Regions from separate parts of the Halomonas sp. AOP25-F1-15 genome, predicted to be linked through region 3. Evidence: predicted binding sites of a transcription regulator. Region 3 holds the regulator's gene; each other region holds the start of a gene.
The links. Region 3 encodes LexA, which represses DNA repair genes until DNA is damaged. Its sites were predicted from a motif close to TACTGTNTANNTANACAGTA; they were not measured.

Region 1: the regulator LexA is predicted to act here: its motif matches at 2,489-2,508, upstream of ruvA (Holliday junction branch migration protein RuvA).
Region 2: the regulator LexA is predicted to act here: its motif matches at 2,780-2,799, upstream of ACT3TF_RS04390 (LexA family protein).
Region 4: the regulator LexA is predicted to act here: its motif matches at 2,910-2,929, upstream of ACT3TF_RS09075 (LexA family protein).

What each region holds. Positions count from the first base shown of each region.
Region 1 covers NZ_JBQSXV010000005.1:235,077-240,165, forward strand. The annotation lists gene aspS (aspartate--tRNA ligase) at 40-1,821, shown strand; gene ruvC (crossover junction endodeoxyribonuclease RuvC) at 1,917-2,465, shown strand; gene ruvA (Holliday junction branch migration protein RuvA) at 2,569-3,177, shown strand; gene ruvB (Holliday junction branch migration DNA helicase RuvB) at 3,259-4,296, shown strand; gene ybgC (tol-pal system-associated acyl-CoA thioesterase) at 4,293-4,706, shown strand; gene tolQ (protein TolQ) at 4,765-5,089, shown strand, end outside.
Region 2 covers NZ_JBQSXV010000002.1:216,663-221,751, forward strand. The annotation lists gene ACT3TF_RS04380 (LBF_2804 family protein) at 1-953, opposite strand, end outside; gene ACT3TF_RS04385 (Y-family DNA polymerase) at 996-2,297, opposite strand; gene ACT3TF_RS04390 (LexA family protein) at 2,312-2,755, opposite strand; gene glyA (serine hydroxymethyltransferase) at 3,025-4,290, shown strand; gene ACT3TF_RS04400 (glycosyltransferase family 32 protein) at 4,353-5,089, opposite strand, start outside.
Region 3 covers NZ_JBQSXV010000008.1:154,718-159,806, reverse strand. The annotation lists gene nagZ (beta-N-acetylhexosaminidase) at 1-638, opposite strand, end outside; gene ACT3TF_RS15330 (L,D-transpeptidase) at 740-1,276, opposite strand; gene ACT3TF_RS15325 (TetR/AcrR family transcriptional regulator) at 1,254-1,931, opposite strand; gene lexA (transcriptional repressor LexA) at 2,210-2,887, shown strand; gene purU (formyltetrahydrofolate deformylase) at 2,990-3,844, opposite strand; gene ACT3TF_RS15310 (ribonuclease J) at 4,114-5,089, shown strand, end outside.
Region 4 covers NZ_JBQSXV010000004.1:156,632-161,720, reverse strand. The annotation lists gene oadA (sodium-extruding oxaloacetate decarboxylase subunit alpha) at 1-297, shown strand, start outside; gene ACT3TF_RS09085 (sodium ion-translocating decarboxylase subunit beta) at 310-1,632, shown strand; gene ACT3TF_RS09080 (IMPACT family protein) at 1,737-2,360, opposite strand; gene ACT3TF_RS09075 (LexA family protein) at 2,360-2,749, opposite strand; gene ccmA (cytochrome c biogenesis heme-transporting ATPase CcmA) at 3,058-3,678, shown strand; gene ccmB (heme exporter protein CcmB) at 3,844-4,512, shown strand; gene ACT3TF_RS09060 (heme ABC transporter permease) at 4,527-5,089, shown strand, end outside.

The DNA of each region.
Region 1 (5,089 bases), on a different contig from region 3:
GCGACACATTAATTGCCACGTAACAGAACAGGATTTGACATGCGCAGCCATTATTGCGGCCAGCTGAATGAAACTTTGGTGGATCAAACGGTTACGGTATGCGGATGGGTTCATCGCCGCCGTGACCACGGTGGAGTAATTTTCCTCGACATGCGCGACCGCGATGGTATCGCTCAGATCGTGGTCGACCCCGATACCGCCGATGCGTTCGCTCATGCGGACCGCGCTCGCAGCGAGTACGTCCTGCGCATTACAGGCCGTGTGCGGTTGCGTCCAGAAGGCACCCAAAATGCCAACATGCCGACGGGCATGATTGAAGTGTTAGCAAAAGATGTTGAAGTGCTCAACGCGGCAATTACGCCGCCTTTCATGCTTGATGAGCATGGGAAAGTGGGCGAAGAAGTGCGTTTAAAGTATCGCTATATCGATCTGCGTCGCCCTGACATGATTGAAAAACTGCGTCTGCGTTCACGTATTTCTCACAACGTTCGTGCCTACCTTGAAGGTCAGGGGTTTTTAGATATCGAAACCCCTGTGCTGACACGCGCCACACCAGAAGGGGCGCGTGACTATCTAGTGCCTAGCCGTACGCATGCCGGTAGCTTCTTTGCGTTGCCGCAGTCGCCTCAGCTGTTTAAGCAACTTTTGATGGTGGCCGGCTTTGATCGCTACTATCAAATTGCCAAATGTTTCCGTGATGAAGATTTACGTGCCGATCGTCAGCCTGAATTTACCCAGATTGATATTGAGGCATCGTTTGTAGATGAGAACGATATCATGGGGATTACTGAAACCATGATTCGCCAGCTGTTCCAAGAAGTGTTAAGCGCTGAGCTTCCTGAGTTCCCGCGGATGACGTGGCAGGAAGCGATGGATCGCTTTGGCTCTGATAAGCCAGACTTGCGCATCCCGCTTGAACTGACTGACGTTGATGACCTAATGCAGCAGGTCGATTTTAAAGTCTTTTCTGGTCCGGCCAGTGCCGATGATGGCCGCGTAGCGGCGCTCAAAGTGCCCGGCGGTGCTAAGCTCTCGCGTAAAGAGATTGATGAGTACACCAAGTTTGTTGGCATTTACGGTGCTAAGGGCTTGGCATGGATTAAGGTCAACGAGCGCGCTAAAGGGCTTGAGGGTCTGCAGTCACCGATCGTCAAGTTTATGGAAAATATCGTTGAAGAGCTGCTTGATCGCGTAGGCGCAGAAGATGGCGATATTATTTTCTTCGGTGCAGATAAAGCGCGTATCGTCAACGAAGCCATTGGAGCGCTGCGTGTCAAGCTGGGCGCTGACCTGGAGCTTTACACCCAGGAATGGGCGCCGCTTTGGGTTGTCGACTTCCCCATGTTTGAGGCCGATGACAGCGGTCGTTTAAGTCCGCTACACCATCCGTTTACGGCACCTTCGTGCACACCTGAGGAGCTCAAGGCTGATCCAGCTAAAGCGCTTTCGCGGGCTTATGACATGGTGCTTAATGGTACCGAGCTCGGTGGCGGCTCTATTCGTATTCATGACCAAGCCATGCAGAGCACCGTATTTGATATTCTTGGCATTGGTGAGGAAGAGGCCCAGGAGAAATTCGGCTTCTTGCTGGATGCGCTTCAATACGGCGCGCCCCCGCATGGTGGCTTAGCGTTCGGTCTGGACCGTTTGGTGATGCTGATGGTCGGTGCTAAGACTATTCGTGAAGTGATTGCTTTCCCGAAAACCCAAAGCGCGGCCTGCTTAATGACCAATGCGCCGGGTGAAGTCAGCCCAGAGCAGCTAAAAGACCTTCACATCCGCCTACGTCAAAAAGTTAAGGCGGAAACAGTCGCAGAATAAAGCGCCTGTACCGTTGACCAGCACCGACGCTACGGCGTCGGTGTTTTTGTATGCTGCTCTGATAGTTAGGCCTAATCCACTCGAGTAACGGTGTTATGGATGAGAGAAAGCCTGCTGTACCCATACGCATACTGGGCATTGATCCTGGCTCCCGCGTGACGGGTTACGGCGTTATTGATGTGATTGGCGTCAAGCCTTGCTACGTAGCGAGCGGCTGTATCCGCACCGCTGACGGCGCTTTAGAGCAACGCTTGGCACAAATTTATGCAGGACTCAGCGAAGTCGTCGGTTTGCACAAGCCTTCTCAAGTAGCTATTGAGCGTGTTTTTATGGCTAAAAATCCGGATTCAGCACTTAAACTGGGCCAAGCAAGAGGAGCCGCATTAGTCTGTATGGCAAATCACGGGTTAAGTCTTGCCGAGTATGCCGCACGACAAATCAAACAGTCGGTGACGGGCCAGGGTGGTGCGGATAAAGCTCAAGTGCAACATATGGTGACGGCTATTTTGCAGCTCTCGGCCACTCCGCAAGCAGATGCCGCCGATGCGCTTGCCATTGCGTTAACCCATGCCTACAGCGCAACGGGGCTTACTGGCACGGTGACGCGGGGTCGCAGCCGCTCTGCAGGGCGCTGGCGTCTTTAAATCGACAATATGTAAAGTCTTACTACTGGTCATCTGTACATAGTCACTTTATAGTAAACGGCTGTTTTTACTCTATCGTTTTCACCTGAGCGCGAGCGACTTTATGATTGGACGTCTGAGTGGCCAGTTACTGGCAAAGCAACCGCCTTGGATCGTGATCGACGTTCATGGCGTAGGTTACGAGCTAGAAACGTCAATGAACACGTTGGTAGCATTACCTGCAGTCGGGGAAAGCGTTTCGTTATTCACACATCTAACCATTCGTGACGACGCTCACCTGCTATACGGTTTTGGAAGAGAGCATGAGCGTGCTCTGTTTCGAGCACTGATAAAGGTCAACGGCGTGGGGCCTAAGCTGGCGTTAGCGATTTTGTCGGGCATGGACGAAGATGCCTTTATGCGCTGTGTCCGAGACGATGACAGTAAGGCGCTAACCAAGCTGCCAGGCGTGGGGAAAAAAACCGCCGAGCGGCTGATCATCGAAATGCGCGATCGCTTTCCAGAGTGGGAAGATGGTAGCAATGCATTACTGCCTCTTGAGGCTACCAATGGCCGGGGCTCTGCACGAGACAACCTCGCCGATGCGGAGGCCGCATTGGTAAGTTTGGGGTATAAACTCACCGAAGCATCAAAAATGTTGGCGGACATAGACTCTAATCAGTCGACGGAGGCGCTTATTAAAGCCGCGCTGACGCAACGTATGAATGGCTAGCCGTAAAGGTTGAGCATAGACCGTTGTTGAATTTACGATTAAAAAACGCACTTAAAAAATGCACTTGAAAAAAGAGCACTTATGTTAGAACACGATCGGCTGATCGCCGCTGAGCCTGAGCACGGTGAGGTGCGCATTGATTACGCAATTCGCCCCAAGCGGCTGGATGAGTATATTGGCCAGCCCCGCGTTCGCGAACAGCTGGAAATCTTCATTGGCGCCGCTCGGTTACGTGAAGAGAGCCTAGATCATACTCTGGTGTTCGGGCCGCCGGGGTTAGGTAAAACCACGCTGGCTCATATTATCGCCGCTGAGATGGGGGTGGGCATGAAGTCTACCTCCGGGCCAGTGCTTGAGCGTGCCGGCGACTTAGCCGCTATGCTGACCAATCTAGAGCCTGGCGACGTGCTTTTTATCGATGAAATTCACCGCCTTTCTCCCGTCGTCGAAGAAGTCTTATATCCCGCCATGGAAGATTTTCAGCTGGATATCATGATTGGTGAAGGCCCCGCTGCGCGTTCCATAAAGCTAGACCTTCCTCGTTTCACGTTGGTCGGCGCCACCACCCGTGCAGGATTATTAACCTCACCACTGCGCGATCGGTTTGGCATTGTTCAGCGTCTTGAATTTTACAATCTGGAAGAGCTTACCGAAATTGTTTCGCGCTCAGCGCGCCTACTCGGCGTAGAAACCAGCCACGAAGGAGCTATTGAAGTGGCGCGTCGTTCACGAGGAACGCCTCGTATAGCGAATCGCCTATTGCGCCGTGTGCGCGATTACGCCGAAATGAAGGGCAACGGTGTGGTTGATGTAGCAATCGCAGACGCAGCACTCAATATGCTCAATGTAGATCATCATGGGCTAGATCATATGGACCGGCGGCTCTTACTGGCTATGATCGATAAATTCGATGGCGGCCCGGTGGGTATTGATTCATTAGCCGCAGCGATTAGCGAGGAGCGAGACACCATAGAAGATGTGATTGAGCCTTATCTTATTCAGCAAGGTTTAATCATGCGTACACCTCGTGGGCGCGTCGTCACACGTCAGGCTTGGCTACACTTTGAGCGCGTTCCTCACGAACAGGCGTCCGACATGGAAGGGGAGCGACGCCCGTGAGTGTCTCTACCGCCGCTAGTTATCGCCTGCCGCTACGTGTTTATATGGAAGATACGGATGCAGGCGGCATTGTTTACTACGTTAATTATCTGAAGTTTATGGAGCGTGCGCGCAGTGAATGGTTACGCGAACTAGGCCTTAATCAGCAAACGCTGCTAGACGAAGGTACACAGCTAGTGGTATACCGCTTGGCCTGTGATTATGCAAAGCCTGCCTGTTTGGACGATGCGTTGGAAATTAGTGCACGGGTAACTAACGTCGGGCGCTGTCGGATGACCTTCGAGCAGCAAGTTTGGCGCGCTGAGGAACTCCTATGCACTGCCACAGTCGAGATAGCATGCTTGAGTAAAGAGCGTTTACGGCCAAAAGCTTGGCCACCCGCGCTTAAGATTTTGATACAGGCCTCTTAACCAAGAGGCCATTCACTGCGTCGGAAATACCGACCCTAATAGATTGATGAGGGCACCTGTGAACGATAACACCATGTCCATTCCCCACCTGATAATGAATGCCAGTACCGTCGTACAGCTGGTAATGCTGCTACTTGTGGTGGCGTCAATCCTCTCTTGGGTGGTGATTTTTCAGCGCAGCATAGCGCTGCGCCGTGCCAAGCAAGAATACAACCAATTTGAAGAGTCTTTTTGGTCCGGTGTCGACTTGAATGAGCTCTATCGAGAGATTCCAGTTGATGACCCTCGACACGGGGCTGAACACGTTTTCCAAGCTGGGTTTCGTGAATTCAACCGGCTAATGCCTAAAACGAGTGACGCTAGCACCGTGTTAGAGGGTGTAC
Region 2 (5,089 bases), on a different contig from region 3:
AGCGTATGCCGTGACGGGCCCGTTAGCTGCGCGTAGTCGTGGAGCGTCGCTGGCCAATCAACGTCAATAGCCTGCGGTTTGTCGGGCAGGCTGTCTAGCAGACGGGCCAGAAGCAGTACTAAATTCGGATGCGGGTGCTGGTTGCGCATAATGACCTCACCCACCCCTTGTGCCACTAAGCTGCGAATCGGAGCGTCGCTGTCAGCTAGCGTTGCCATTAACTGCTTCACTAGCGCTGGTCCGCGGGCCTGTAAATAGGCTTCTTGAATAATGCGTGCAGCAATCCAGGCGTTCCAAACAGCATACAGGGGCTCTGTTAACACGGGCAGAAAACCGCGCAACGTCAGGCGGCCTAATAAGCGGCGTAGTAGTAAACGAAGCAGGAAGCTGCTTAAGCTGACTTTTAAGCGATAAAGTAGGGCTTTAGCGGTTATTCTCCAGCCACCCAGGTAGGCATGTGGGTCAACGCCATAGATAAGACTGCCCGGGGTTGGGTACTCCAAGGCGGCGCGTGAAACGCCGTGCACCGTCAGTTGGATATCCGGCTCTAGTGGCTCGGTTTGGCCATAGTGCAAGCCTGCCAGGCGCGTAATGCTCGCGACGCCGCGTAGCGCGTTCCAGTACAAAAAGCCAATCTCTAGCGCGGTAATGCTGCCTGCCACGACCATATAGCTGGCCCAGTAGGGAAGCTGCTCGCGAAGACTCAGCGCATTCCAATTGTCGGTGGCAAATTCCCGCATCCACCATTCTGCTCCACCAATCAGCGTGCCAGATATCATTCCGGCAACCGCCGCCCAAGTGATAATCCAGCGTCGTGCGCGTTCCAGCGCCTGCGGATTGGGGGCTGCCAGTGCCGGATGGCGGCGAAAGTAGCCTTGTATATAGCGGTTTGCCCACCGTTGCGCTAGGCCAGGTGCTGGAGCGTACTCTTGATCGGGACGAGAGAGAGGCATTAAGGCAACGTTATTCGGGCAAAGGATGCCCTAGGGTAGCGGTTACGTCCGTGAAGTACACGCATCGATAGCGCCAGGATGAGTGCCTGCCAGCATTAACTCATCCCAGCGCGTAGTGAAGCGCGGGGAGCGATGGGCGCAGCGCAGTTGCCAGGCGGCCGGCGCATTGGTCATGCCAAAACTAATCGTTCCTCGCCCCATTTGCTGATTGATCTGGTCCACCGCTGCCATCAGTAATGGGTGATGATGGTGGGGTGTTGGCCCTAGTAATGACAGCTGGTGTCGCTCGGCATCGACTAAGTCGAGGAGCATTACACCGGCCTTCATAAAGTGGTGGTGAGGGCGGTACATTTGCTCCAGCCCTTGGCGAACCGTATCAAGGATAACGCGGGTATCGTCGCTGGGTGACGGCAGCGCGATTAGCGCTTGCGGGAAGCATTGTGGCTGATCACGACGGTGGCGGTTGGTATTAAGAAATACCATCACGGCGCGGGCTAAACTACGCTGCTCGCGCAGTTTTTCAGCGCTACGTTGGGCGTGTCGGCGTAGAGCATTATGCACCTGCGTAAAGTCGCCTGTCGGTTGGCCAAACGAGCGCGATGTCATAATGCGCTGGCGTGGTAGATCCAATGCGTTCATTGTTAAACATGGCGTTCCGCGTAGCTCAAGCGCCGTGCGCGCGAGCACTACTGAGAAACGCTTACGCAGCTGTTTTTCATCGCTTTCTCTTAATTCCCAGGCGGTCCTCACGCCGCCAATGGCTAAGCGCTCGGCCAGCCGATGCCCAACGCCCCACACGCTGCTTACCGGCGTGCGTTTGAGCAGGGCCTCGGTGGTGTGATCCTGCCCACCGAGTAGGCAAACGCCTTGGTAGTAAGGGTCTTGCTTAGCAACGTGGTTAGCCAGCTTGGCGAGTGTGTGAGTGGGGGCTAGCCCAACGCACACCGGCAGGCCTAAATGACGCCGAATGCGCTGGCGTAGCTTCCGCCCTAGAGCCTCACACTGCTCTGCGGTGAAATCTTCTAAATAGACGAACATTTCATCGATTGAGTAGGGGGCAACGTCCGGGCAGGCATTGCGCAGTAGCTGGGTCAGTCGTGCCGACATATCACCGTACAGTTCGTAGTTAGACGACAGTAGGTGGATGTCGCCACGCTGACGCAGCTCTTCAAGTTTAAACGCCGGCGTCCCCATGGGAATATCCAGCGCTTTAAGCTCGGCCGAGCGGGCGATAATGCACCCATCGTTATTCGACATAACACCGACAGGCCGGCCTTCAAGCTTAGGTTGAAAGATACGCTCGCAGCTGACATAGAAATTATTGCCATCGACTAAGCCAATCATCTTAAGCCCTCATTTCATCGCAAATATTCATGCACGACGGCGCGCACCACGCCCCATAGCTGGCAGTCGGTGCCTTCAAGCGGCAGGGGCGGGTAATGCGGATGGGCAGAGCAAAGGTGCGGTGTGCCTTGATAGAGCGCGTAGCGTTTAATCAATACTTCGCCGTCAAACATCGCCACCAATATATGTCCTAAGCGAGGTTTTACGCCGCGGTCGACAATCAGTAAATCGCTGTCAAAAATACCCCAGCCCTCCATGCTGTCGCCCGCGGCAGTGATATAAAACGTCTCGGTAGGGTTTTTTATCAATCGTGTATTGAGATCTAGCGTGCGTGGTTCGTAATCCTGCGCAGGCGAAGGAAAACCGCTAAAGCCCGCTCGTCCCGTCAACGTTAGATAAGGCTGCGGCTGAGATATTAACGGCAAGGCGGGGGTAAGTGGAGTGTGCTGACCTAGCATTGTCGACACCCTGGCTGATATGGCGCATGTATGAATATACAGTATTCGGTCTTGGCGACGAAAATGCAAGTCAGCAGGGGTGGGGTGGATAGCAACCTAAAGATTCGCGAGCTAAAACGGTGTCTCACAAATACTGCTACCAAGCCTTAAAGATGAATGCTGTTCATTAACAACCTGATGCGGATGCGATGAAAGTCGTGTCAGGCTGCGTTATGATAGCGCCCTCGCTTCTTCCATGATGACTCTTTCTCGTTACGAGGTGCCTGCCGATGTTCAGCCGCGATATGACAATTGCCGGATTTGATGATGTGCTTTTTGATGCCATGCAGAAAGAAGTAGCACGCCAAGAAGCTCACATCGAACTGATTGCTTCTGAAAACTACGCCAGCCCCCGCGTACTGGAAGCGCAAGGCAGCCAGCTAACCAATAAATACGCCGAAGGCTATCCCGGTAAGCGCTACTACGGTGGCTGTGAATTCGTCGATATTGCTGAAAATCTGGCCATTGATTACGCCAAAGAGCTGTTTGGCGCAACCTATGTCAACGTTCAGCCGCATTCTGGCTCCCAGGCCAATAGCGCCGTCTTTTTAGCGCTTGTTAAGCCTGGCGATACTATTTTAGGCATGAGCTTGGATGCAGGTGGCCACCTGACCCATGGCGCCAAGCCAAGCTTTTCGGGCAGGCACTTCAATGCCATTCAGTACGGTTTGAATGAGCAAGGCTTGATCGACTATGACCAAGTGGCCGAGCTTGCTCGCGAGCACAAGCCGAAAATGATCATCGCCGGTTTTTCCGCGTATTCTCAGATCGTTGATTGGGCCAAGTTCCGCGAGATCGCCGATGAAGTGGGCGCTTACCTATTGGTGGATATGGCCCACGTGGCAGGTCTTGTCGCGGCGGGTGTCTATCCAAGCCCTTTGCCTCATGCCCACGTCGTGACGTCTACCACCCATAAAACGCTACGTGGCCCGCGCAGCGGTGTGATTCTCTCGGCGGAAAACGACGCTGATATTGAGAAAAAGCTGCAGTCAGCGGTATTCCCGGGTGGCCAGGGCGGTCCTTTGATGCACGTGATTGCGGCAAAAGCGATCTGCTTCAAAGAAGCCATGGAGCCTGCGTTCAAAACGTATCAACAGCAGGTGGTCAAAAATGCTCAGGCAATGGCCAGTGTATTCATTGACCGCGGCTACGATATCGTTTCTGGCGGCACCGAAGACCACTTATTTCTGCTGTCGCTGATCAAGCAAGGTGTTACCGGTAAAGACGCGGACGCCGCTTTGGGCCGCGCCCACATTACCGTTAATAAAAATGCCGTACCTAACGACCCACAAAGCCCGTTTGTAACCTCAGGTTTGCGTATTGGTACGCCTGCGGTGACCACACGCGGTTTCGATGAGCAAGAGTGCAGCACGTTGGCCGGTTGGATCTGCGACATTCTGGATGTATTAGCCAACGGCGAAGACACCAGCGCTATTGAAGCGCAGGTGTTGGATAAAGTAGCTGGGGTTTGCGCGCGACTGCCTGTTTATAAGTAAACGTCACGTTAGAGCGTATGTGAAAAAAGGCCCTGTTAATTCAGGGCCTTTTGCTTAGATACTTATGGTTCTTCTTGGCGAACAATACTCACTTTTTGTTGCTCTTTGGTCCACTTTCCCGCTGCTTTATCGATGTACTGAAAGTACTCGTTAGTAAAGCTGCCTTGATTGCAGGCATGGCGGTAAGAAACCGTGGGCACCTCTTGTATGTTTAGCAATTGATTGAACACGCCTGGCCCGGTTAGCTCAAATACGTTAGTGAGCTGATTGTCTTTAATATTGTTATTAACCTGATTGATTAATTTTTCGAGATTCGGGTTTTGAGGCTTGCTGGCAATAAAGTAATTACTGAAATCCCCGCGCCGCGTGACGACGTACAACTCCTCCGTATTCCTGGCTAACGTATCGCTTAACGGCCAAATAGCATGGGCATCGATATCTAAATAAACGCCGCCATATTCTTGTAGCACCAGCAGCCGCCAGAAATCAGCCTGTGCAGCACCTATCTGTAATTTCAAATAGTTTTGAGTGATTTCACTGTCATAGTGATCCGCAATAAATAGGTGCCTTGCTTCCGTCACCATAAAACGATATTCAAAACGTGGGGCCATCAGGCGATTAAATAAATAGTTTAGATAGACAGGCAGCGTCACTTTGTCCGTGAAGTTGGTCTGCCAAATAATCCGCGGGATTGCCACTTTCTTGGCGGAGGGCTGAAGCAACGGTGGCGCATAGGCTGGCAGGGTAAAGCGCTTGTTAGGAAAGGCGGCGTGGAAAGGATAGCAAAGCACTTTGGTGA
Region 3 (5,089 bases):
ATCCCTTCTAGCTGACCTGCCAGGTGATAAAAGGGCACTAAGTCATGCTGTTTAATCACATCAAGCGGCCGATCATCCACCGGCAGCGCGACGTGAGAGTCGGCAGCGACACTGCCATGACCTGGGAAGTGCTTACCGACAGCGGCCATCCCCGCCTCATGAAGACCTTGCACAAAAGCACCGCCAAGCACGGCCACTTGCTGCGGATCATGGCTGAAACTGCGATCGCCAATCACGCTTGATATACCGCTTTCAACATCAAGCACCGGGGCAAAGCTTAAGTCCAAGCCACAGGCGGCCATTTCCATACCCAGCAGCCAACCAGCATCTTTTGCCAACGCGAGGCCGTCTTCTGCGTTAGCGCTATAGCACTCGCCAATGCGCGCCATGGCAGGAAGGCGTGTCAAACCCTCTTTAATGCGCTGAACGCGCCCGCCCTCCTGATCAACCGCGATCAATAAATCCCCCCGCACGCGGCGAATATCACTACAGAGCTTGCGCACCTGGTAGGCGCTTTCGACGTTACGGGCAAATAAAATGACGCCCCCTACCGTGGGTTCAAGCAGCAAGTGCTTTTCATCGCGAGTTAATGCTGGGCCTTCAAGGTCAAGCATGACCGGGCCTAGAGGTTGAGTCATCGTGAGAAGTCCAATAAGAGGGGCAATGATTTTAGACGATCGTTTATCAGTGTCAAAGATGGGGGCATTTGAAGCCCGCCCCCAATACAGCTCAGCATCGTTTAGTCAAAGCACTGCCTTTCTCCGTGCAACCAAACGGGGGTGCCGGGCAACGACAATGCAAAGATATGTAGCAAATCGCTGTTGCGTAGCCGAATGCATCCGTGCGAAGCGGCGACGCCCATCGGCTGATCGGTAGGCGTACCGTGCAGATAGATATAGCGCCGCTGCGAGTCAACCTGACCGCCACGATTCACGCCTCTTTCTAACCCACACAGCCACAGAATACGCGTCAAAATCCAATCACGCTGCGGGTAGGCTTCGCCTAACGCTGGCGAGAATACTTCCTCAGTCCAGCGGCGGCCACGAAATACCGCATTCTCGGGCAAGCCACTGCCAATCGCGGCGCGCACATAGTGCCAGCCATGCGGCGTCTTACCGCTGCCATTATGCTCACCAACACCGGCAACGCCAGAAGAAATAGCGCACTCATGCAGCACTTTAGGCCCCCGCCAACAGCGCAGCAGCTGCTCGGTAGTATCTATCTCAAGCCAGATGTTCTCGGTTGGGGGTAGCTCAGCTAACCTTGGCGTTCGCATGGTGTCCTTCTTCTAAAGTTGGGGGTAGTGGCGCATTCATCGCAGCCACGACTACCGGGCGCAAGCGCCGGATTAAGTCCCGCACCGATACCTGCTCGTGGTAATCCTTTTCCGCAATATCACGCAGGGCATCAAGGCCTGACAGGGTGAAGATAACAGTGCCTAGCATGAAGTGTAGCCGCCAAAAGCGCTCTGCATCGGGCAGTTCAGGGGTTGCTTGGCGCACTAGCTCAGTGAAGCGCGTAAACACATCCCCATATTCTTGCTGTATATGTCGCCTTAAATGCCCTTGAGCCTGACTGTAGGCTAAGCCTAGCAGGCGCATAAAGACCTTCAAGCTATTACGCTCAGCGGGCACCGCAAGAACCGTCGTTGCCATAGTTTCAAGCAGCGTTTCCAGCGGTATCACCTGCCCATCATGCTGAGCCTCAAGCTCATCAAGCGCAGTGTGAAAACGCAGCGTAAAAGGATCCAGATAGCGGGAAAAAACAGCCTGAATTAAGGCTTTTTTGGAGCCAAAATGATAATTCACAGCAGCAAGATTGACGCGCGCCTTGCTAGTGATGTTGCGCAGCGAGGTTTCAGCAAAACCACGCTCTGCAAACAGCACTTCAGCGGTATCAAGTATACGGGTCACCGTATCAGATTGAGCCATGATGCTCTCCAGAGAAACAGGTGTTTAAAACATCGCAAAATACTATGCCATAACCTGGGTAGTCTCAACGCTTGATTTGTCACCACAATGCCTCGGCACTTATAAGGAAAAGCTGCATAAGAAAAAGCTTAGTTTCAAATCATTGAAGCTCCCAGAGCGGTAAATATTGGTATTGACAAGGCCATATACTGGACAGAGACACATACTGTATACTTAAACACTTACTGTTTAAGTTACCTTCATTTTATGACTGTCTATTCACAATTCTGGAGCTTGGTATGTCGCGTCCACTAACCGCTCGCCAACAGCACGTATTTGATTTTATTGTTAAAACCATGGGCGAATTTGGCTACCCTCCGACGCGCGCTGAGATCGCTAAAGCACTCGGCTTTCGCTCACCTAACGCCGCTGAGGAGCATCTACGCGCACTTGAACGCAAGGGTGTGATCCGCATCATTCGCAACACGTCACGCGGTATACGCTTGCCTAACCAAGAGCCTCAAGACGTATTGGACACATCTGTCAGTACGCTGTCTGCCACGATCGAGCCTGCTCAGGCGGGCCTGCCGGTCATTGGTGAAGTTGCCGCCGGCAGTCCTATTTTGGCTGCCGAGCATATCGACCGCTACTGCCCGCTGCCTGCTGAGTACTTCACCCCCAAAGCGGATTACTTGCTGCGCGTACGTGGCTTATCCATGAAAGATATCGGTATTTTAGAGGGTGACCTGCTGGCCGTGCACCGTACTGAGCGTGTCCGCGACGGTCAGATAGTCGTTGCCCGCTTAGATGATGAAGTCACGGTTAAACGCTTTAAGCGCCAAGGCCATCAGGTCACGCTGTTCGCAGAGAACGCCGACTTTGCGCCGATTGAAATCGATCTACGTTCCCAGTCGCTCGATATAGAAGGCGTTGGCGTTGGCGTGATTCGCGGCGGCAATGGCCAGGCGTTAGGTTAAGCCAGGCATAACGTCATTTATCAATGCCTTCATCAGACCTAATAGAGGTGGTCGCAAAAGCGGCCACCTCATAGCGATAAAGTAGCCTTATTGATAAGCCGCTTAGCTAAATACCACCGTTTTATTGCCATGGATCAGCACGCGGTCTTCTAAGTGCCAGCGTAAACCGCGTGCCAGTACCGCTTTCTCAACATCACGCCCAAAGCGCACTAAATCAGTAGGCGTATGGCAGTGGCTGACACGGTGGATATCCTGCTCAATAATGGGGCCTGCATCAAGCTCCTCGGTGACATAATGGCAGGTAGCGCCAATCAGCTTAACGCCCCGCTGGTAGGCCTGGTGATAAGGTTTTGCTCCCGCAAATGAGGGCAAAAAGCTGTGGTGAATATTGATCACTTTGCCTGAATAACGCGCGCACAGTTCGGGTGGTAGGATTTGCATATAGCGTGCGAGTACGATGCAGTCCGCCTGCGCGCTATCGATTTCAGCCTGTACCTTCGCAAATGATGCCTGTTTATCGTCAGGGTCTACCGGCACGTGGTGGTAAGGAATTCCGTACCACTGCGTCAGCGAACGCAAGTCGTCATGATTGGAAATAACGCCGACAATATCGCAATCCAGCTCCCCCGACTGCCAGCGATAAAGAAGGTCTACTAAGCAGTGCGATTCTCGCGACACCATCAGCACTACGCGCCGACGCTTTTGAGTATCAACCAATGCCCATTGCATGCTGAATTCGCGGGCTACCGGTTCAAAGGCGGCACGCAGCGCTTCTACCGAGATGCCTACTGAGTCTGCCAAGATTTCATAACGCATAAAAAAGCGGCCGGTCTCTAGGTCCGAATGCTGGCTGGCTTCAGTAATCGACCCGCCTTGCTGAGCAATAAAGCTCGACACGCGTGCAACAATACCCACCCGATCAGGGCAAGAAATAACTAAACGATAATAATGCGACATGTGGGCTACTCTTGACCTATTTCAAACATCACTAATGAAAAACTAACCGGATAAACCGGCTTAACAAACCATCACCTTGGCATGTTAACGACGCTGCATAGTGTATCGGAAGGACAACGATGATTGTTAGCCGCCCCTGCCTTCCCGTATAGTTAAGTCACTACTTTTTAGGCTTTTCATAACTGATGCATTCTTCACGCGTTCAAATTCGTCCCCGTCGTCGTCCACCGCTGCGCATATTGCCGCAGGGGGGATGTGGTGAGATCGGAATGAATCTAACGCTATACGGCTATGACAATCACTGGATTGCCGTTGATTGCGGCATGATGATTCGCCAGGATCTTCCTAACTCACCGCTTCAAGTACCCAACGTAGATACGCCGAAGGCGCTGGGGATCGTACCCAAAGCACTGTTTATCACCCATGGTCATGAAGACCACATTGGCGCAGTCGCTTGGCTCTGGCCCATGTGGAACTGCCCTATTTATGCCACGCCGCTGGCAGCAGGGCTACTCAGATTAAAATTCGCCGAACATCAGCTTAGCAGTGCGGCGATACACGTCATTGAGCCTGGCGAAGCTCTAGAAAGCGGCCCATTCACTCTACGTTATTTGCTTTTAACGCATTCCATTCCCGAAAGCTGTGCCCTGATGATGCTGGCCGGTGGCTACCGCGTTTTACATACCGGCGACTGGAAACTTGATCCCGAGCCGCTGATTGGCACGCCCATCAGTGCCGCTCAATTTAAAGCACTTGCCCCCATCGATTTAGTCGTCGGCGACTCAACCAACGCCCCTATGCCCGGTCACTCAGGCAGCGAGGGGGACGTCGCTCGGGCGTTAGCAAAAACACTCAGCCGCTGCGAAGGCCGCGTCGTGGTCTCGTGCTTTGCAAGCAACTTGGCCCGCGTGCTTGCTATAGGCCGCGCCGCACACCAGTGTGGCCGGCGTATCAGCTTAATGGGCCGCTCGATGGAGCGCATGGTCAGCGTAGCGCGCGGGCTGGGATACATGGATGACTTACCGCCCCTGGTGCCCAATCACGACTTGGGCTACCTGCCGCCCGATGAAGTCGTCATTATTGCGACAGGCAGCCAAGGTGAGTCCCGGGCAGCGCTGCAGAGGCTGGCTCAGGGCCGCCACCCTTCTGTCGACTTACAGCCCGGCGATAACGTTATTTTTTCGGCCAAGGTCATACCCGGCAACGAGCGCCCTATTGATCAGCTTAAAAAGCGCTTAACCCAGC
Region 4 (5,089 bases), on a different contig from region 3:
GTCTCTGAAGGGGGCGAGCTAGGCGAGGTGCAGGAGCAAGCGGTAAGCGCAACGACCGCCGCTGCTCAGGTTTCACCTGTGCCTAGCGGGGAAAGCATCGATGCGCCGCTGGCAGGCAATATTTTCAAAGTGAATGTGCGTCCTGGCGATCAGGTCGCTGATGGTGATGTCGTCATTATCCTGGAAGCGATGAAAATGGAAACCGAAGTGCGTGCTAGCAGCGCAGGCACTGTGTCTAAGGTTAACGTCAGCGAAGGCGATAGCGTCGCCGTAGGCGATACGCTGATCGAACTCTAAGGGCGCTCGGTAATGGATAAATTAGTAACCTTATGGGAAGGCTCGGGGCTGTATAACCTTGAGCTTGGCCAGGCGGCTATGATCTTAGTGGGACTATTGCTGCTCTATCTGGCCATTTATAAGAAGTTTGAGCCGCTGCTGTTAGTGCCGATTGGCTTTGGTGGCATTCTTGCCAACATACCCGAAGCAGGGCTGGCGCTTTCAGCGTTAGATCAGGCCATTGACGTTGCTAAACCTGTGGTGCTGCAGCAGATAGCAGCAGCGCTAGGCGCAACGCTAGATCCTGTTAGCGGTCTTGAAACATGGCGAGAATCGCTGAAAGTGATCGCCCACGATGGCGTTGCGCCAGACCAGCTACGTGCCGCGCGAGACATTGCCACGAGCGTCGGCTACAGCGACGGTATGCTGTATAACTTCTATAAAGTGGCGATTGGCTCGGGTATTGCGCCGCTGATTATCTTTATGGGCGTGGGTGCCATGACCGATTTTGGCCCCTTGCTGGCCAATCCGCGCACGCTTTTTTTAGGTGCGGCCGCTCAGTTTGGTATTTTTGCCACGCTGTTTGGCGCCGTAGTGCTCACCTCCATGGGGGTGATGGATTTCTCGCTTAATCAGGCGGCCGCTATTGGTATTATCGGTGGCGCGGATGGCCCGACGTCTATCTACGTATCAAGCGTGCTAGCGCCGGAGCTGCTGGGTGCGATCGCCGTGGCAGCCTATGCATATATGGCATTGGTGCCCTTGATTCAGCCGCCGATCATGCGTCTTTTAACCACTCAAAAAGAGCGTCAAATCAAAATGACGCAGCTACGGGCGGTGTCTAGGCTGGAAAAAGTCATCTTCCCGCTGATGCTGTTGATCTTGGTTGCGCTGTTTTTACCCGATGCCGCACCGCTTCTGGGAATGTTTTGCTTTGGTAATCTGATGCGTGAATGTGGAGTGGTCGAACGCTTGTCGGATACCGCGCAAAATGCGCTGATCAATATCGTAACGATTATTCTAGGTTTGTCCGTGGGCTCTAAACTCATGGCCGAGAGCTTTCTGGCATTTGAGACGCTGGGGATACTCGGGCTGGGTATTGTCGCCTTTGGTATTGGTACGGCTGCCGGGGTATTAATGGCCAAGCTCATGAACCTGGTGAGTAAAATGCCCATCAACCCGCTCATTGGCGCCGCCGGCGTTTCCGCTGTGCCTATGGCGGCCCGGGTGGCTAATAAAGTAGGGCTTGAAGCCAATCCGCATAATTTTTTATTGATGCACGCCATGGGGCCCAACGTGGCCGGGGTGATTGGATCAGCGGTAGCTGCCGGGGTAATGATTAAATACCTGGGCTAATCAACCCACGCGTATCAAGGTGCGTCATCAGACCGTTTTTAGCGCAGAGTTGAAGCGCTAGCGATTAGAGCGCGGCATGCTGAAAATTTCAGCTGTCGCGTTTTTTATGGAGGGGCGGTATGAAACTCAATCGTGCTCTTTAAGCGGTTTTCCAGTGGGGAAAAGTCGAGCGGGCAGTCGCGTGGCCAGCCAACGGCTAAGCGGACGCCGTTTCCATCGTAATCGGCTTGCTCAATAGGAACATCACGTTCTTCGCACCAGGCGCGAGCAATCGCTTCATGGGCAAAGCTCAGCCGTAGAGTGTAAATATCGCGTTCAATGATCTCGCAGGTGGGCAGTGTCTCAAGCGCATGGCTGACTGCCTGGGCGTAGGCGCGAGCTAATCCACCGGTACCTAGCTTTGTACCACCAAAATAACGAATGACGACACAGCCAATGTGGCCAAGTTGGCTGCCTTGCAGCACCTGATACATCGGCCTGCCGGCGGTGCCGCCAGGCTCACCATCGTCAGAAAAGCCAATGAAGTTCTGCTCGCCCGGTGGTCCTGCAATGTAGGCAGTGCAGTGATGGCTCGCATTGGGGTGTGCCGTTTTAGCGGCATTGAGTAGAGCGCTGAACGCACCAATGTCAGGGGCGCAACATATCCAGGTTATAAATTGGCTCTTTTCTACGTCAATGTCAGCCGTATGCCATATTGATGCAGGCAGTTTGGGAACCCGGTAACGCATTAATGCTCCGTAATAGCAGACTTGCTCACATGAGGTTCAACACCCATCACCATACCAAGCACCTGAATATCCCGATTATGCAAAAAAAGCGCTGGCTGAAGCGCATCTTCTGGCCATAGCTGTACGCCAGAACGGCTTATGGAGAGCTGCTTCAGCGCTATTTTCTGCTGATTGATTTCGGCAACGGCGGTTTCTGTTTGGGTATCGTGCTGGTAGCGCCGAATAATAATGACATCGCCATCGAATAAGTTGCAATCGCGCATCGCATTGCCGCGTACTTTAAGCGCATAGGTATTGTGCCGCGTAACGTTAGACGTCAATGCATAAGGGCGCGGTAGTGGTTGCCTGTGAGTGAGCGTAGCGGTAGATGCTGCCATTGATATCGTCATTTGGGAATCTCCATTGCTACGCCGGCTGGTTAGGCTTCGTTCATGCGTAGTGAACTTGAAAATAGCGACCTTAAACATTGACTGCAGGCAATCGCTTTAGCGGTGCAGGCGACGCTGAATCGCACAAAACATGTCTTTCCATACAGTGGTTTTAGTATAGGCCTGTTTTTGCATACAGTGCTAGTGGTAATTCGTCTTATTGATCATTGGAGTCCGTTGTCCACTGGTTGATGGCCGGTTGTGCAAGTGGCGAGAAAGGAGCTTTCCGTGTAGAGTTCGATGCGAAATCAATGTGCCTGGAGTGACGCTTGAGCCTGCATCTACAAGCCCGAGGACTTGGCTGTGAACGTGATGACCGCTGGCTATTTAAAGGGCTGGATCTGGATATTCATAGCGGTGAAGTCGTGCGTATTGAAGGGCCTAATGGCTGCGGCAAGACAACGCTGCTCAAGATCCTCTCTGGGCAGCTCAGCGACTATCAGGGCGCGCTTTTCTGGAATGGCACGGTAATGAGCAAGGCTCGTGACCACTTTCTTGCTAACCTGCTTTATTTGGGGCATGCCCCCGGCATAAAGTTGGGGCTTTCGCCGCTAGAAAATTTAGCGTGGTATCAGGCGCTGAGCGGTGAAAAAGACGACGAGGAACAGCGCTTGAATGCGCTTGAAAGCATCGGGCTGGCAGGTTTTGAAGAAGTGCCTACCGGGCAGCTGTCGGCGGGTCAGCAGCGGCGAGTGGCATTGGCGCGGTTAACGCTGACGCCGCGAGCCCTGTGGGTATTGGATGAGCCCTTTACCGCGATTGATCGTAACGGCATTGCTGATCTTGAAAGACAGCTTGTTGCGCATGCAAAGGCAGGTGGCTGCGTACTCGTCACCACACACCACGATCTGCCCGCCTCGCCGCTGCTGAGGCAGGTAGCGCTGGGGTAGAAGGAGACCGCGTTGCATAGCACGTCCAATGGCTCTTCAGAAAGTCCTTCAAGCCGCCCGCTGAGCTACGCTTCCAGCAGCGCTTCACAGCCTTCAGCGCCTAACTGTTTGGATAGTTCGGCGATCGGCCCAGTAGCGCCATTGCTCGACCATAAGGGCGGGCTAATGATCGCGGTAAAAGCCACGCTGCTGCGTGATTTAACGCTATTGCTTCGCCGTCGCGGTGAAATTCTTAATCCTTTAGTGTTCTTTGCGCTCGTGATTACCTTGTTTCCAATGGCTATTTCGCCCGACCCTGCGCTGTTGGCAATTATTGCACCGGGCTTGCTCTGGGTGGCGGCGCTATTAGCCGCGCTGCTGTCACTCGATAGCCTGTTTCGCAGCGACTATGACGACGGTAGTCTTGAGCAGCTGTTGCTGGCCCCGCACTCGTTGGCCGCGCTAAGCCTAGCAAAAGTGGCCGTTCACTGGCTGCTAACTGGCTTGCCCTTAGCGCTGATAGCGCCGCTATTAGGCGTTATGCTTTCGTTGCCCACCGGCAGCTACGCCGTGCTAGCGCTGTCGCTTGCGCTGGGGTCGGCCAGCCTGAGTTTGATTGGCGCGATTGGCGCCGCGTTAACCGTCGGCCTGGCGCGCGGCGGCGTGCTGCTCTCGCTGCTGGTGCTGCCGCTGACGATCCCGGTATTGATTTTTGGGGTGGGCGCGGTGCAGGCGTCTATTGTCGGTAGCGGTGTTGCCGCACATTTAGCTATTTTGGGCGCGCTGCTTGCCGCCTCGCTTATGCTGGCGCCGTGGGCGATTGCCGCATCGCTGCGCATTAGTATTAACGGTTGAGGATAGAACACGCTATGTGGGCCTTTATACATAAGCTGGGATCGCCTCGGTGGTTCTATGGCATGAGTGCCAAGATGCAGCCGTGGTTTTGGGCTGCAGCGGTGCTGCTGTTGGTCGTTGGTTCACTATGGGGGCTGGCATTTGCGCCTGCGGATTATCAGCAGGGCAACAGCTTTCGGATTATTTATGTACACGTGCCGGCTGCTTTTTTAGCCCAATCTATTTTTATCGCTATGGCCGTGTCGGGCCTGGTGTTTATGGTTTGGAAAATTAAAGTGGCCGACATGGCGGCGACAGTGATGGCGCCGTTCGGGGCGGTGATGACCTTTGTGGCGCTGTTTTCCGGTGCTGTGTGGGGCGTGCCTACCTGGGGTACCTGGTGGATGTGGGATGCGCGGCTCACCTCTATGCTGATTTTGCTGTTTCTGTATATCGGGGTCATCGCCTTACGCAGCGCGTTTACCCGGCGCGATAGCGGGTCCCGTGCAGCCTCGGTGCTGACGATGGTGGGTGTCATCAATATTCCCATCATTAAGTATTCGGTTGATTGGTGGTATACCCTGCACCAGACGGCTTC